Regions from separate parts of the Pseudomonas sp. NIBRBAC000502773 genome, predicted to be linked through region 1. Evidence: predicted binding sites of a transcription regulator. Region 1 holds the regulator's gene; the other holds the start of a gene.
The links. The regulator FliA, encoded in region 1, starts transcription of late flagellar genes. The targets are predictions, from matches to a motif close to CTAAAGTTTNNNNNNNNNNNGCCGNTAA.
Positions count from the first base shown of each region.

Region 2: a site for FliA is predicted at 4,693-4,720, ahead of motA (flagellar motor stator protein MotA). Genes of this name have one in related genera too.

Region 1 covers NZ_CP041189.1:1,474,955-1,485,279, reverse strand. Annotated here, with positions in the region: gene flhA (flagellar biosynthesis protein FlhA) at 1-1,722, shown strand, start outside; gene flhF (flagellar biosynthesis protein FlhF) at 1,735-3,051, shown strand; gene fleN (flagellar synthesis regulator FleN) at 3,157-3,990, shown strand; gene fliA (RNA polymerase sigma factor FliA) at 3,987-4,727, shown strand; gene NIBR502773_RS06670 (chemotaxis response regulator CheY) at 4,898-5,272, shown strand; gene NIBR502773_RS06665 (protein phosphatase CheZ) at 5,291-6,079, shown strand; gene NIBR502773_RS06660 (chemotaxis protein CheA) at 6,091-8,313, shown strand; gene NIBR502773_RS06655 (chemotaxis response regulator protein-glutamate methylesterase) at 8,362-9,495, shown strand; gene NIBR502773_RS06650 (flagellar motor protein) at 9,495-10,235, shown strand; gene motD (flagellar motor protein MotD) at 10,251-10,325, shown strand, end outside.
Region 2 covers NZ_CP041189.1:3,917,541-3,924,115, forward strand. Annotated here, with positions in the region: gene serB (phosphoserine phosphatase SerB) at 71-1,285, shown strand; gene asd (archaetidylserine decarboxylase) at 1,335-2,195, opposite strand; gene NIBR502773_RS17985 (rhodanese-like domain-containing protein) at 2,212-3,027, opposite strand; gene NIBR502773_RS17990 (HDOD domain-containing protein) at 3,086-4,621, opposite strand; gene motA (flagellar motor stator protein MotA) at 4,789-5,640, shown strand; gene motB (flagellar motor protein MotB) at 5,644-6,575, shown strand, end outside.

The sequences.
Region 1 (10,325 bases):
AACTTCGTGGTGGTGACCAAGGGCGCCGGGCGGATCTCCGAGGTGAGCGCACGCTTTACCCTCGACGCCATGCCCGGCAAGCAGATGGCTATCGACGCCGACCTCAACGCCGGCCTGATCGACCAGAACCAGGCCAAGACCCGCCGCTTGGAAGTCGCCCAGGAAGCCGAGTTCTACGGTTCCATGGACGGTGCCAGCAAATTCGTGCGCGGTGACGCCATCGCCGGCCTGCTGATCCTGTTCATCAACCTGATCGGCGGCATGGCGGTCGGGATCTTCCAGCACGGCATGACCTTCGGCGATGCGGGCAAGGTGTACGCCCTGCTGACCATCGGTGACGGTTTAGTGGCGCAATTGCCATCACTGTTGTTATCTACAGCTGCCGCCATCATGGTGACCCGTGCTTCGGGCTCCGAAGATATGGGCAAGCAGATCAGTCGCCAGATGTTCGCCTCGCCCAAGGCCCTTGCCGTGGCGGCCGGCATCATGGCGATCATGGGGATCGTGCCGGGCATGCCCCATGTGTCGTTCCTGAGCATGGCAGCCATGGCGGGCGGTGGTGCCTACCTGTTCTGGAAAAAGCAGAATGCGGTCAAGGTCCAGGCCCAGCAAGAGATCGCCCGCCAGCAGGAACTGCTGCCATCCCCGGCCCGCGCCCAGGAAACCAAGGAGTTGGGCTGGGACGACGTGACCCCGATCGACATGATTGGCCTGGAAGTTGGCTACCGCTTGATTCCGCTGGTGGACCGCAACCAGGGCGGCCAGTTGCTCGCGCGGATCAAGGGCGTGCGCAAGAAGCTGTCCCAGGACCTGGGCTTCCTGATGCCCACCGTGCATATCCGTGACAACCTCGACCTGGCACCCAGTGCCTACCGCCTGACCCTGATGGGCGTGATCCTGGCCGAAGCCGAGATCTACCCGGACCGCGAGCTGGCAATCAACCCCGGCCAGGTGTTCGGCACTCTCAACGGCATTACCGCCAAAGATCCGGCTTTTGGCCTGGAGGCGGTGTGGATCGAAATCAGCCAGCGCAGCCAGGCGCAGTCCCTGGGCTACACCGTGGTGGACGCCAGTACCGTGGTCGCCACCCACCTCAACCAGATCCTGTACAAGCACTCCCACGAGCTGATCGGCCACGAAGAAGTCCAGCAATTGATGGGGTTGCTGGGCAAGGCCTCGCCAAAACTGGCAGAAGAGCTGGTGCCAGGCGTGCTGTCGTTGTCGCAATTGCTCAAGGTGCTGCAGGCGCTGCTGGCCGAACAGGTGCCGGTACGCGACATTCGCAGCATTGCCGAGGCTATCGCCAACAACGCCGCCAAGAGTCAAGATACCGCCGCGCTGGTGGCCGCAGTGCGCGTCGGATTGTCCCGCGCCATCGTGCAAAGCATTGTAGGGCTTGACTCCGAGCTGCCTGTGATCACCTTGGAACCAAGGTTGGAACAAATATTGCTCAATAGTATTCAGAAGGCAGGACAAGGCCAGGAAGAGGGCGTTCTGCTGGAGCCAAGCATGGCTGAGAAACTGCAGCGTTCGTTGATCGACGCCGCACAGCGCCAGGAAATGCAGGGCCAACCGGTGATTCTGCTGGTGGCGGGTCCGGTCCGGGCGATGTTGTCGCGGTTTGGACGTCTGGCAGTACCGAATTTGCACGTTTTGGCTTATCAGGAAATTCCTGACAACAAGCAAGTGACTATCGTCGCGACAGTAGGGCCCAACGGCTGAGGGTAGTGGGTTATGCAAGTTAAGCGTTTTTTCGCCGCCGATATGCGTCAGGCCATGAAACTGGTCCGCGATGAGCTGGGCGCCGATGCCGCGATTATCGGTAATCGTCGTATTGCCGGCGGTGTCGAGCTGACGGCTGCCCTGGACTACACCCCCTCGGCATTGGCGCCGCGTGTGCCGAACATGGAGCTCGAAGACGAGCTGCGCAAGACCGCTTCGCGCATCGTCTCGGCCCAGGCTGAGCTGAGCATGCGTGGCGACAGCGATGCCTCCACCAATCGCCAGTTGTTCGCCGGCCTGCCGCTGACCGCCGCCGAGCCGCTGGTTGAGCCAACATTCATCGAACCGCCGCGTCCTGCCGCGCCAGCCCCGGCCGCCGCAGTCGACCAGCGCGTCTTCGACTCGATGCGTTTTGAACTCAACGGCCTGCGCGAACTGCTGGAAGTCCAACTGGGTTCGCTGGCCTGGACCCAACTGCAAGGCAGCAAACCGCACCAGGCCAACCTCTGGCGCCGCCTGCAACGCATCGGCCTGTCCGGCCCGTTGTCCCGCGACCTGCTGGCCCTGACCACCGAAATCGAAGAGCCTCGCCAGGCCTGGCGCATGTTGCTGGCCCACCTGGCGCGGATGATCGCCACCCCGGAAATCGAACCCCTGGAAGAGGGCGGTGTGATCGCCATGGTCGGCCCTGCCGGCATGGGCAAGACCACCACCCTGGCCAAGCTGGCGGCGCGCTATGTGCTCAAGTACGGCGCGAACAACATCGCGCTGGTGAGCATGGACAGCTATCGCATCGGCGCCCAGGAACAGCTCAAGACCCTGGGCCGTATCCTCAATGTGCCGGTCACCCATGTCGATCCGGGCCAGTCCCTGGCCAACGCGCTCGATCCGTTGCTGCGCAAGCGCGTGGTGCTGATCGACACCGCCGGCCTGCAGGCCAGCGATCCGGCGTTGCGCCTGCAACTGGAAAGCCTGGCCGGGCGTGGCATCAAGTCGAAAAATTACCTGGTGCTTGCAACCACCAGCCAGAAACAGGTTCTTACCGCTGCGTACCATAGCTACAAGCGTTGCGGTCTGGCCGGTTGCATCCTGACTAAACTGGATGAAACCGCCAGCCTGGGCGAAGTGTTGAGCCTGGCTATCAGCCATGAACTACCGGTTGCCTACCTGACCGACGGGCCGCGGATCCCGGATGATTTGCATCTGCCGCGCCGTCATCAGCTGGTCAGCCGCGCCGTCAGCGTGCAAATGCAAGAAGAGCCTAGCGAGGAAGCGATGGCCGATATGTTCGCCGACCTTTACCACAACCCGGCAAAACGGGTGGGTTGAGGTGCGATGAACACCGTGAAATGTACCTACATCGATGGTCTGCAAGCGATTCACGCGGCCAAGCCATGTAGCCTGCGTCTAAGCAAGACAAGGTAAAGAAATAAAATGGGCAGCATGCATCCCGTACAGGTGATCGCGGTGACCGGCGGCAAAGGTGGCGTCGGGAAAACTAACGTGTCAGTGAATTTGTCCCTGGCCCTGGCAGAGCTTGGCCGTCGCGTCATGCTGCTGGATGCTGACCTGGGGCTGGCGAACGTCGACGTTCTGCTGGGACTGACGCCCAAACATACCCTGGCCGATGTGATCGAGGGGCGCTGTGAGCTGCGTGACGTGCTGCTCCAGGGCCCTGGCGGGATCCGCATCGTGCCGGCCGCCTCCGGTACCCAGAGCATGGTGCACCTGAGCCCGGCGCAGCATGCCGGCCTGATCCAGGCATTCAGTGACATCGGCGACAACCTCGACGTGCTGGTGATCGACACCGCCGCCGGGATCGGTGAGTCCGTGGTCAGCTTTGTGCGCGCTGCGCAGGAAGTCTTGCTGGTGGTCTGCGATGAACCCACCTCGATCACCGACGCCTACGCCCTGATCAAACTGCTTAACCGTGACTACGGCATGAACCGCTTCCGCGTCCTGGCCAACATGGCCCAGAGCCCGCAGGAAGGCCGCAACCTGTTCGCCAAGTTGACCAAGGTCACGGATCGCTTTCTCGATGTCGCCTTACAATACGTCGGTGCAGTTCCCTACGACGAGTGTGTGCGCAAGGCTGTGCAAAAGCAGCGTGCAGTCTACGAAGCGTTCCCTCGTTCCAAGTGCGCATTGGCGTTCAAGGCTATTGCCCAGAAGGTCGATACCTGGCCGTTGCCTGCCAACCCTCGGGGGCATCTGGAGTTTTTCGTCGAGCGATTGGTGCATCAGACGAGTGCAGGACCGGTGCTATGACAGCGAACGGCTATAACGCTTACAAGAAATCTGCCCGTGACAGCCAAGGCGAGTTGATCGAGCGCTATGCGCCCCTGGTCAAGCGAATTGCCTATCACCTGCTGGCACGCCTGCCCGCCAGCGTCCAGGTCGAAGACCTGATCCAGGCGGGCATGATCGGCCTGCTCGAAGTGTCGACCAAGTACGACGCGAGCAAGGGCGCGAGCTTCGAGACGTATGCGGGTATCCGCATACGTGGCGCGATGCTCGACGAGGTGCGCAAGGGTGACTGGGCGCCGCGTTCGGTGCACCGCAATACACGCATGGTCAGTGACGCAATTCGTGCAATTGAAGCAAAAACCGGTCGCGACGCTAAAGATCACGAAGTTGCGGCCGAACTCCAATTGAGTCTCGACGATTATTACGGGATTTTGAACGATACCTTGGGCAGCCGCCTGTTCAGTTTCGACGACCTGTTACAGGACGGCGAACACGAAGGGCTGCACGAGGACGGCGCGAGCGCGCATATGGAGCCGTCCCGTGATCTGGAAGATGAGCGTTTCCAGGGAGCGTTGGCGGACGCCATTGCCAACTTGCCGGAGCGCGAGCGGTTGGTGTTGGCGCTGTACTACGACGAAGAGCTGAACCTCAAGGAAATCGGTGAGGTCCTGGGGGTCAGCGAATCCCGTGTCAGCCAGTTGCATAGCCAGTGCGCGGCCCGCTTGCGGGGGCGTCTGGGAGAGTGGCGAGCGCGCTGACAGGCAGTGTGGGGAGCATTGCAAAGCGATACCGCGAAGGTGATAGGCCTTCGCGGGCTCGGGCCGTGGTGCCCTTGGCAGTCCTTTTTGTGTAATGCCTGTTGATTGAAATGGCGCGTCCAGGTGCTGGGCGCGTTTAAGACTGCTTGGAGGTCGAATTGGACAAGAACATGAAAATCCTCATCGTTGATGACTTCTCAACGATGCGGCGGATCATAAAAAACCTGTTGCGTGACCTTGGGTTCACAAACACGGTCGAGGCGGATGACGGCCTTACGGCGATTCCGATCCTCAACAGCGGGAGCATCGACTTTCTGGTAACGGACTGGAACATGCCGGGCATGACCGGCATCGACTTGTTGCGCCACGTGCGTGCCGACGAAAAATTGCGCAGCCTTCCCGTGTTGATGGTGACCGCCGAAGCCAAGCGTGAACAGATCATCGAAGCCGCCCAGGCCGGGGTCAACGGTTACGTGGTCAAACCATTCACTGCACAGGCCTTGAAAGAGAAGATCGAAAAGATCTTCGAACGCATCCACGGCTGATGCCATCGCGGGGGAGCTATGGAGCATAAAGAAACGTCACAGGGAGACTTTGAGTCGACCCTGAAAAAGCATGCTCACCAGTTGGTTGACAGCCTTGAAAAAGGCCAGTTCGGCGACGCGGTGCAGTTGATCCATGAGCTCAACCAGACCCGTGACCGAGGCCTGTACCAGGAAGTGGGCAAGCTCACACGCGAGCTGCACAGCGCGATCGTCAATTTCCAGATTGACCCGCACATGCCCCAGGCCGAAGAGATTTCGCAGATCACCGACGCCACCGAACGCCTGTCCTATGTGGTCAGGCTGACCGAGGCGGCGGCTAACCGCACCATGGACCTGGTGGAAAACGCCACGCCCCTGGTCAACGGCATGGCCACGGAAGCCCACGCCCTGAGCGTTGACTGGGGCCGCTTCATGCGCCGTGAAGTCGGTGCGGAAGAGTTTCGTGAGCTGGCCCGTCGGGTCGAAGGGTTCTTGTCACGCAGCGAGCAGGAAAACCGCATGGTTTCCAGCAACCTCAATGACATTCTGCTCGCCCAGGATTACCAGGACCTGACCGGTCAGGTGATCAAGCGTGTGACCCAGTTGGTCACCGAAGTGGAAAGCAACCTGCTCAAATTGGTACTCATGGCCGGCCAGGTCGACCGTTTTGCCGGCATCGAACATGACCGCGAAGCGATCCTCTCTGAAAAAGATCCACAAAAACATCTCGCCAAGGGTGAAGGTCCGCAGATTCATGCCGATAAACGTGAAGACGTTGTGTCAGGTCAGGATGACGTAGATGACCTGTTATCCAGTTTAGGCTTCTAAGGAGCACCCACATGAGCTTCGGCGCCGATGAAGAGATCCTTCAGGATTTCCTTGTAGAGGCCGGCGAAATTTTAGAGCAACTGTCCGAACAACTGGTCGAGCTGGAAAGCCGCCCGGATGATGCGAACCTGCTCAATGCAATTTTTCGCGGTTTTCATACTGTAAAAGGGGGCGCCGGCTTCCTCCAGCTCCATGAGCTGGTGGAGTGCTGCCACATCGCCGAGAACGTGTTCGACATCCTGCGCAAGGGTGAGCGTCACGTTGATTCGGAGTTGATGGACGTGATTCTCGAAGCACTGGATGCGGTCAACGGCATGTTCAGCGAAGTGCGCGAGCGTGCCCCGATTACCGCAGCCACTCCGGAACTGCTGGCCGCCCTGGCGCGCTATGCGGAGCCGGCCGATACCTCGGCAGCGCCGGTGGTCGAAGCCGCGCCCGAGCCGGAACCGGTGGCGGAGCCTGAAGCGGATGTGACGGACAGCGAGTTCGAGCAACTGCTCAACTCCCTCAGTGCCGTCAAGGCCGAGGCCGAAGCGCCGGCGGCGGTTGCCCCGGCTGCCGCGCCGACCAGCGAGGACATTACCGACGCTGAGTTCGAGTCCCTGCTCGATCAATTGCACGGCAAGGGCCAGTTCGCCGCCGACGCCGTGGCGCCTGCCAGTGCCGCCGCCGGTGCTGCGGATGCGCCTGCCGCTTCTGCCAGCACCGACATCACTGACGATGAATTCGAAGCGTTGCTCGACCAGTTGCATGGCAAGGGCACCTTCGCGGCCGATGCCTTGCCGGCCGTCGCTGCGACGGCCGCAGCCCCGGCAGCACCCGTTGCCGACGCCAAGCCTGCGGACGATGGGTTGATCTCCGATCACGAATTCGAAGCACTGCTGGACGATCTGCACGGCAAGGGCAAGTTCACCGAAGTCGCCCCGGCCGCTGCTGCAGCCACGGCGGCACCGGTTGCCGCCAAAGCCGCCGCGCCCGCCGCCAAGCCTGCGCCTGCGCCGACTGCTGCCCCGGCTCCAGCGCGTGCCGCTGCGGCGCCGGTCGCGGAAAAACCGGCCAGTGAAGCCGAAACCACCGTGCGGGTCGATACCGCGCGGCTGGACGACATCATGAACATGGTCGGCGAGCTGGTACTGGTGCGTAACCGCCTGGTGCGCCTGGGCCTGAGCAGTGGCGATGAGGCCATGCAGAAGGCCGTGTCGAACCTCGACGTGGTCACCGCCGACCTGCAGACCGCGGTGATGAAAACGCGCATGCAGCCGATCAAGAAAGTCTTCGGTCGCTTCCCGCGCCTGGTTCGCGACCTCGCGCGCCAGCTGAAGAAAGAGATCAACCTGGAACTGGTGGGTGAAGAAACCGACCTCGACAAGAACCTTGTCGAGGCCCTGGCCGACCCGCTGGTCCACTTGGTGCGCAACGCTGTCGACCACGGTGTCGAAACCCCGGAAGAACGCGAGGCCTCGGGCAAGTCCCGTGGCGGCAAAGTGATCCTGGCGGCCGAGCAGGAAGGCGACCACATCCTGCTGTCGATCACCGATGACGGCAAGGGCATGGACCCGACCATCCTGCGCAATATCGCGGTCAAGCGCGGCGTGATGGACAAGGACGCCGCCGACCGCCTGACCGACACCGAGTGCTACAACCTGATCTTCGCCCCCGGCTTCTCGACCAAGACCGAGATTTCCGACGTGTCGGGCCGTGGCGTGGGCATGGACGTGGTGAAGACCAAGATCAGCCAGCTCAACGGCTCGATCAACATCTACTCGACCAAGGGCCAGGGCTCCAAGATCGTCATCAAGGTGCCGTTGACCCTGGCGATCATGCCGACCCTGATGGTGATGCTGGGCAACCAGGCATTCGCCTTCCCGCTGGTCAACGTCAACGAGATCTTCCACCTCGACCTGTCGCGCACCAACGTGGTCGACGGCCAGGAAGTGGTGATCGTGCGGGACAAGGCGTTGCCTCTGTTCTACCTCAAGCGCTGGCTGGTTGCATCGGCCGCCCATGAAGAGCAGCGCGAAGGCCATGTGGTGATCCTCTCCGTGGGCACCCAGCGTATCGGCTTTGTCGTCGATCAACTGGTGGGCCAGGAAGAAGTGGTCATCAAGCCTTTGGGCAAAATGCTGCAGGGAACCCCGGGCATGTCGGGCGCGACCATCACCGGTGACGGTCGGATCGCGCTGATTCTCGATGTTCCGAGCATGCTCAAGCGTTACGCCGCTCGGCGTATTTGATTCTGGTGGGGCAGGGCGGTATTGCCCGCCCCACCTAACGGAGTGTTTATGGCAGTCAAGGTCCTGGTGGTGGACGATTCGGGTTTCTTCCGCCGCCGCGTCTCGGAAATTCTTTCCGCCGATCCAAGCATCCAGGTGGTCGGCACGGCCACCAACGGCAAAGAGGCGATTGATCAAGCCATTGCGTTGAAGCCGGACGTGATCACCATGGACTACGAGATGCCGATGATGGATGGCATCACGGCAGTCCGGCACATCATGCAACGCTGCCCGACCCCGGTATTGATGTTCTCCTCGCTGACCCACGAAGGCGCCCGAGTGACCCTCGACGCGCTGGATGCGGGGGCGGTGGACTTCCTGCCGAAGAATTTCGAAGACATTTCGCGCAACCCCGAGAAGGTCAAGCAACTGCTGTGCGAGAAAGTCCACAGTATTTCCCGCAGCAACCGCCGCAGCCTGTTCAGCGCGCCAGCCCCTGCGCCGGCACCGGTGGCCGCGCCGGCGGCGCCTGCCGGTTCCACGTTTGGCCGCCCGGCGCCTGCGCCGGTTGCACGGCCTGCCGCGCCGCCGGTACGAACGTCGGCACCGGCGGCTGCCCATTCGCCTGCGCCCAAGCGCAAGGCCTATAAGCTGGTCGCCATCGGCACCTCCACCGGCGGCCCGGTCGCCTTGCAGCGCGTGTTGACCCAATTGCCGGCCAACTTCCCGGCGCCGATCGTGTTGATCCAGCATATGCCCGCCGCGTTCACCAAGGCCTTCGCCGAGCGCCTGGACAAGCTCTGCCGCATCAGCGTCAAGGAAGCCGAGGATGGCGACATCCTGCGTCCTGGCCTGGCGTTGCTGGCTCCGGGCGGCAAGCAGATGATGGTCGACGGCCGTGGCGCGATCAAAATCCTGCCGGGCGATGAGCGCCTCAACTACAAGCCGTGCGTGGACATCACCTTCGGTTCGGCGGCCAAGTCCTACGGCGACAAAGTTCTGGCGGTGGTGCTCACCGGCATGGGCGCCGACGGCCGTGAAGGCGCGCGCCTGCTCAAGCAGGGCGGCAGTGCGATCTGGGCCCAGGACGAGGCCAGCTGCGTGATCTATGGCATGCCCATGGCCATCGTCAAGGCTGACCTGGCCGACGCCGTCTACAGCCTGGACGACATCGGCAGGCATCTGGTGGAGGCCTGCCTCTGATGGATGTATTGAGCCTGATCGGCATCATCCTGGCGTTTGTCGCCATTATTGGCGGCAACTACCTCGAAGGCGGTCACCTGGGCGCCCTGGCCAACGGCCCGGCGGCGCTGATCGTGATTGGCGGCACGGTGGGCGCCGCGTTGCTGCAGTCACCGATGAGTTCGTTCAAGCGCGCGATGCAGATCCTCATCTGGATCATTTTTCCGCCGCGTGTCGACCTGGCCGGTGGCATCGATCGCGTCGTCAACTGGAGCCTCACCGCACGCAAGGAAGGCCTGCTGGGTCTCGAAGGCGTGGCCGATGCCGAACCCGACAGCTATTCGCGCAAAGGCCTGCAATTGCTGGTGGACGGCGCCGAACCGGAAGCGATCCGCAGCATCCTCGAGGTGGATTTCTACACCCAGGAAAGCCGCGACATCAACGCCGCCAAAGTGTTTGAAAGCATGGGCGGCTACGCGCCGACCATCGGCATCATCGGCGCGGTGATGGGCCTGATCCACGTGATGGGCAACCTGGCCGATCCGTCGCAACTGGGCAGCGGTATTGCCGTGGCGTTCGTTGCCACCATTTACGGGGTGGCCAGTGCCAACCTGGTGCTGTTGCCGGTGGCCAGCAAGCTCAAGTCGATTGCCATGCGCCAGTCGCGCTATCGCGAGATGCTGCTCGAAGGCATCCTGTCGATTGCCGAGGGCGAGAACCCGCGCTCCATCGAATTGAAGCTCCAGGGCTTCATGGATTGATGGGGAGTATTGCCAATGAGCCGTCGCCGTCGCGAGCCTGAAGAACACGTCAACCACGAGCGGTGGCTGGTGTCCTATGCGGACTTCATC
Region 2 (6,575 bases), 2.4 Mb from region 1:
AGCGCTGGCTGTGCCCGATGGTCACTGAAAGTGGGTAGAATGCGGTTTTTTTCCAGCCTGGGGGTGCGCCTTGCGCGAAATTGTCCTGATTAACATCACTGGTGAAGACCGCCCAGGTCTTACCGCAGCCATTACCGGCGTTCTGGCCCAGGGTGGTGTGAACATTCTCGACATCGGCCAGGCGGTGATCCACGACACGCTGTCGTTCGGCATCCTGGTGGAAATCCCCAGCACCGAGCAGGCCTCATCGGTGCTCAAGGACATCCTGTTTACGGCGTATAAGCTCGATCAGCAGGTGCGTTTCACCCCGGTGTCCGAAGCGGATTACCAGCAGTGGGTGGCCGGCCAGGGCAAGAAGCGCCATATCGTGACGCTGCTGACCCGCAAGGTCACCGCCGAACAGCTGCAGCGCGTCAGCTCCATTACCGCGCAGTATGGTTTGAACATCGACCATATCGACCGTCTGTCGGGGCGCATGCCATTGGACACCCCGGCCGACAAGGGCAAGGGCTGCATCGAGTTCTCCGTGCGCGGTGAGCCGGCCGACCCGCAAGCCCTGCGCGCCGAATTCCTCAGCGTGGCCCAGGAACTGAATGTCGATATCGCCTTCCAGGAAGATTCGCTGTTCCGCCGCAACCGCCGTCTGGCGGTGTTCGACATGGACTCCACGCTGATCGAAGCCGAAGTCATCGACGAACTGGCCAAGGCGGCCGGCGTGGGTGAGCAGGTGTCCGAAATCACCGAGCGCGCCATGGCCGGGGAATTGGATTTCCGCGCCAGCTTCAAGGAGCGCCTGGCCTTGCTCAAGGGCCTGGACGTGAGCGTGCTGGACTCCATCGGCGCGTCGCTGCGCCTGACCGAAGGCGCCGAAACCCTGTTTGCCGAACTCAAGCGCCTGGGCTACAAGACGGCAATCCTGTCGGGTGGCTTCACCTACTTCGCCAAGCAATTGCAAGCCAAGCTGGGCATCGACTATGTGTTCGCCAACGAATTGGAAGTGGTGGATGGCAAGGTGACCGGCGTCGCGGTTGAGCCGATTGTCGATGCGCAGCGCAAGGCGGACCTGCTGAAGGAGCTGGCCCACAAGGAAGGTTTGCGTCTGGAGCAGACCATTGCGGTCGGTGACGGCGCCAACGACCTGCCGATGCTGGCCATTGCCGGTTTGGGTGTGGCGTTCCGTGCCAAGCCATTGGTCAAGCAATCGGCCAAGCAGGCGATTTCTACCCTGGGGTTGGATGGCGTGCTGTATCTGCTGGGTTTTCGCGACCGCGACGGTCAGTTGTAACTGACTAAATGTGGGAGGGAGCAAACCCCCTCCCACATTGGGTTCGGCGTCAGGCTTTAGGTAAAGCGATGCCTTGGCCCATCTGCACCGGCGAACCCGCCACCAGTTCTTCAGCCCACTTCACCTGATCCGGCCCGAACAGCACGATCGCAGTGGAGCCCAACTTGAAGCGACCCAGTTCCGCACCCTTCTCCAGGTGAATCGGCGCGCGCGCAGCTTCGTCATAGCGGAAGGTTTTCAGCTCGCGCTTCGGCGGAGTCACCAGGCCGGCCCATACGGTTTCAATCGACGCGACAATCATCGCACCGACCAATACCACGGCCATCGGGCCGCGTTCGGTGTCGAACAGGCAGACAACGCGCTCGTTACGCGCAAATAACTCCGGCACGTTTTCGGCGGTAGTCTGGTTCACCGAGAAAATCCGCCCAGGTACGTAGACCATTTCACGCAGGGTACCGGCCAGAGGCATATGCACACGGTGGTAGTCCTTCGGCGACAGGTAGATGGTGGCGAAATCACCGCCCATGAACGGCGCGGCGACCGCTGCATCGCCGCCCAACAGTTCCAGCACGCTGAAGCTGTGGCCTTTGGCCTGGAACACACGACCGTGCTCGATGGGGCCAAGCTGGCTGACTGCGCCATCGGCTGGGCTCAATACGGCGCCAGGGGTCTGGTCCAGTGGGCGGGCACCGTCTTTCAGGGCGCGGGTGAAGAAGGCGTTGAAGTGCTCGTAAGCGGTCACGTCTTCCACCAGGGCCTGGGACATGTCCACTTGATAGCGCTTGGCGAACCACGTGGTGAAGGCATTCTTGAACCAGCGCACGCGGCACTCGGCGATGCAGCCGGCCAACCGCGACAGCAGGTGGTGCGGCAGCAGGTACTGGCTGAGGATAAACAACTGCTTTTTCATTAACTGTCCTTAAACCTTAAATCTCGACGGGGGTGTCGGGGTGGTTGCCCCATTCGCCCCAGGAACCGGCATAACCTTTGACTCGCGGATAACCGAGCGCCTTGGCCACCAGGTAGGTGAAGCCAGAGCGATGATGAGTCTGGCAGTGGGTGATGATTTCTTTGTCTTTGGTCAGCCCGAGGTCTTCGAGGATCTGCGGCATGTCGCGGCGAATGCGCAGGTTGCGCGCCTTGTCCATGCCGGCAGTCCACTCGAAATTCACCGCGCCGGGGATGTGGCCGCCTTTGGCCGCGAGGACTTTCTCGCCGGAGTATTCCAGCGGGCCACGGGCATCCCAGATGCCCAGGTCGGCAGCCCCAAGACGGCTTTGCAGGTATTCGCGGGTGGCGGTGGGGCCATCGTGCAGCGTAAGGCTGACCGGGCCGCCGGCCGGGGCGGGCACGTCGGTGGAGAGCGGGTGCTTGCCCTCCAGCCACGCCAGCAGGCCGCCATCCAGGTAGTGGTATTTCTGGTGGCCGATCACGTCGAGCATCCAGATGAAACGCCCGGCCCAGCCCCCGCCTTCGTCGTCATAGACCACGTAGGTAGCGTCGGGCGTGTGGCCCAGTTCGCCGAACAGTTTCTCAAGCTCGGCCTTGCCGGGCAGCAGGCCGGGTGCCGGCGCCTGGCCCAGCTGGGTGCGCTTGGGGTCAACGAAGTGCGCGCCGGGGATGTGCCCTTCGGCGTAGCGGGCGGCACTGGTGAGGTCCACCAGAATCAGGTGTTCGGCATCCAGTTGAGCGAGCAGGTCACTGGACTCGATCACCAGCGGCAAGCCAGAGAAGTCAGGCATGTGAGGTCTCCTGGGCACAAATGTTGGCGATTAAAGGACGGCGATTGTAGCGCAAGCATCAAGCGCTGCGGTTGGTAAAGCTGTGCAGGGCTTTCTCGATGCATTGGGCGGTTTTACCGAAGGCCTGCACGGTGGTTTCCGAGAACGGCCCGCCGCCCTGGTCGGCGACCATCACCATCACCACGCGACCGTTGCAGCTCATGGACCGCAACAACAGGTGCTCGCCGGTGAACAGGCGGCGCAGGATCGGCGGCAGCAGTGCCGAGAACTGGGCGTGGTTTTCCGGTGTGAGGCGCACCTGGGCGGACTTTTCCAGCAGGCGCTGCAGCAGCGTGCTGTTGACCACATCCAGGCTCAGGTTGGCGGCGTCCTTCGGCAGGCCGTCGGCCTGATGTACGCGCAAGGTGCTCAGGGCACGATCGGCCATGAACAGCATGACGCGCTGCATGCCGCTGGCCACCAGGGCCTCCTTGGCGCACGTGGTCAAATGCATGGCGTTGGCAAAGCGGCTCGGCTCTACCAGCAGTTCGGTACAACGCTTGCGCCAGACAGCCAGGGCTTCGGCGGTGGGCGGTGGTGCAGGCAGCAGGCCGCGATGAATCTTGTGCACATGCCACGGCCAGATCAGCGACAGCGCCGGGTGCCAGAGGTCGGGCATCAAGGTGCTGCGAGCGCTGGTGACGGCTTGCTGGTGCACCTGTTGCTGCACCTCGCCCAGGGGCTGTTGCAGGTACAACGCGGTGAGGTACTGCCAGCGCTGGGTGTGCGGGCAGGTCCAGGACTCCTGGGCCGACATCGCCAGGCCGTTGGCCAGCAGCACCGTATTGGCTGGCTGATTCAACCAGCGGCGCAGGTTGGGATCGGCGTCGAGCAATTGCTGGTGACGAAGAGGGTCGTCTTCGCGGGCGATGTGCAGGGCCTTGACCAGCAAGCGCTGCTCGGTCCGCAGCAAGGTATACCCCTGGGATACCCAGATCGGCAGGTGCCAGGTCTCGGTCAGGCCGAGGCACAGGTCCAGCAGGCGCACGCCGAACAATGCCTGTTCGACCTTGCGTGCCGACTCGCCCTTGTGGATGACCCGCAGTTCCCATTCTTCCAGGAGCTTGGGGTAGGCAACGGCCATCGGCCACAGCGGTGAAAGAAACAGCAGGCTGCCCCAGTGAATGTCCTGCCACAGCCGCGCCAGGCGACTGCCGAACAATCCATTGGCTTGTTGCGAGGCGTGCTGGCTGACCAGCAACAGCTGGCGCAGCGCTACGGGAATTTCATGGGCCGGCACCGACGGCAGGCGTGCCAGCAGTTCCTCGGCGCGTTTGAGGCCCAGGCGGTTAAGCGCCACTTCGAGGTTTTCCGCCGGCGCCGTCAGGCTGCCATGGGTGTGGCTGTTGGCCTCGCGCATGACGCTGAGTACGAGGGCCGGGCTGTTTTGCATCAGCTCGGCAATATCTCGCAACGAACTGCGGCTATCGCGGATGGCTTTGCACACGCGGTCATGGCTGGCCTGTGGAACAGGCAGCAGCACTTCGTCCAGGCGCTTGATCCAAGCGGCTAGAGAAGCAGGTTTTGCAGTTGGGACTGTCGTTTCATTAGCCATGATTGGGGCGCGATCATCACTTGCGGTCAACACACCCGGAGCGGGCCGAACTGGCTTTTCGCCTTAACGGGCTATAGTCTGGCGCAGTTTTGCCGATAAGTAGAACAAGAGTTTTCCAGTTCCCCCAAATATGTCCATGAACCCGACGGCGCAAGTACTCATCTCCTATGGCTAAAATTATCGGCATTATCGTCGTCTTCGCGAGCGTGCTCGGCGGCTACGTCCTGTCCCACGGTAAAATTGCGGCACTGATCCAGCCTTTCGAGGTGATGATTATCGGTGGTGCGGCATTGGGTGCCTTCCTGCAGGCGAACCCCGGCTACATGACCATGCACGTGATCAAGAAGTCGCTGAGCATGTTCGGTTCGCGCTTCACCCACACGTTCTACCTGGAAGTGCTGGGCCTGGTTTACGAGATCCTCAACAAGAGCCGCCGCGAAGGCATGATGGCCATCGAGGCCGACATCGAAGACGCCGCGGCCAGCCCGATTTTCGCCAAGTACCCGGCCGTGCTCAAAGATGAGCGCATGACCGCCTACATCTGCGACTACCTGCGCATCATGTCCTCCGGCAACATGGCTCCCCATGAGCTTGAAGGCCTGTTCGACATGGAATTGTTCAGCCTCAAGGAAGAATTGGAGCATCCTTCCCATGCCGTGACCGGTGTAGCCGACGGCATGCCCGGCTTCGGTATCGTCGCGGCGGTACTGGGTATCGTGGTAACCATGGCCTCCCTGGGCGAAGGTGACCAGGCGGCTATCGGCATGCACGTAGGTGCGGCGCTGGTGGGTACCTTCTTCGGTATTCTCGCGGCCTACGGCTTCTTCGGCCCGCTGGCGACCTCCCTGGCCCACGACGCCAAGGAAGAAATCAACCTGTACGAATCGATCAAGGCCAGTCTGGTGGCGTCCGCTTCCGGCATGCCGCCTTCGTTGGCGGTGGAGTTCGGTCGCAAGGTGTTGTACCCGAAGCATCGCCCAAGTTTCGCCGAGCTGGAACAAGCGGTTCGCGGTCGCTAAGCCATGGAAAACAACCAGCCGATAATCATCAAGCGCGTCAAGCGCTTCGCTGCGGGGCACCACGGCGGCGCCTGGAAAATCGCCTTCGCCGACTTTGCCACGGCGATGATGGCGTTCTTCCTGGTGCTGTGGCTGATGTCCACCGCCACGCCCGAACAGAAGATTGCCATTGCCGGCTACTTCAAAGACCCGATTGGCTTCTCGGAAAGCGGCACGCCCTTTGTGATCGACCTGGGCGGTTCGCCGCAGCTGGCGCCTGAGCGCACCATCAACCCGGAAGTCAAGACCGAAGCACCGCAGGAAAAAATCCCGATCGAGCGCGATACCGTCGAAGCCATGGCCGAGCAGGTCGAGCAGGAGCGTCTTGAACTGTTGCTGCAAGAGTTGCAGACCAAGGTCGAGGAAAACCCGCAACTGCTGAAGTTCAAGGACCAGATTTCGTTCGAGATCACCCCGGATGGCTTGCGTATCCAGATCACCGACGCCGCCAACCGGCCGATGTTTGACTCTGGCAGCGCACGCTTGAAACCGTACTTTGAAGACATCCTGCTGGCCATGGCCGACACCATCAAGGCGGTGCCGAACAAGATCAGCATCAGCGGCCACACCGATGCCAAGCCTTACGCGGGCCAGGGTGACTTCGGCAACTGGGAGCTTTCCGCCAACCGTGCCAACGCGGCGCGTCGAGCACTGGTGGCCGGCAGCTATCCGGACCCGCAAGTGGCACGGGTGGTGGGTTTTGCGTCTTCGCAGCTGTTTGATCCCAAGGATCCGTTCAACCCGATCAACCGCCGCATCGATATCGTCGTGCTGACCAAAAAGGCCCAGCGTGCGATTGAAGGTGACCAACATGTCGCGCCGCCGGTGCCAACCCAGGGAGCGGGCGGGCCAGGTGAAGTGCCGGCCGACCCTAACGCCATCCCGCCAGGGCAGGA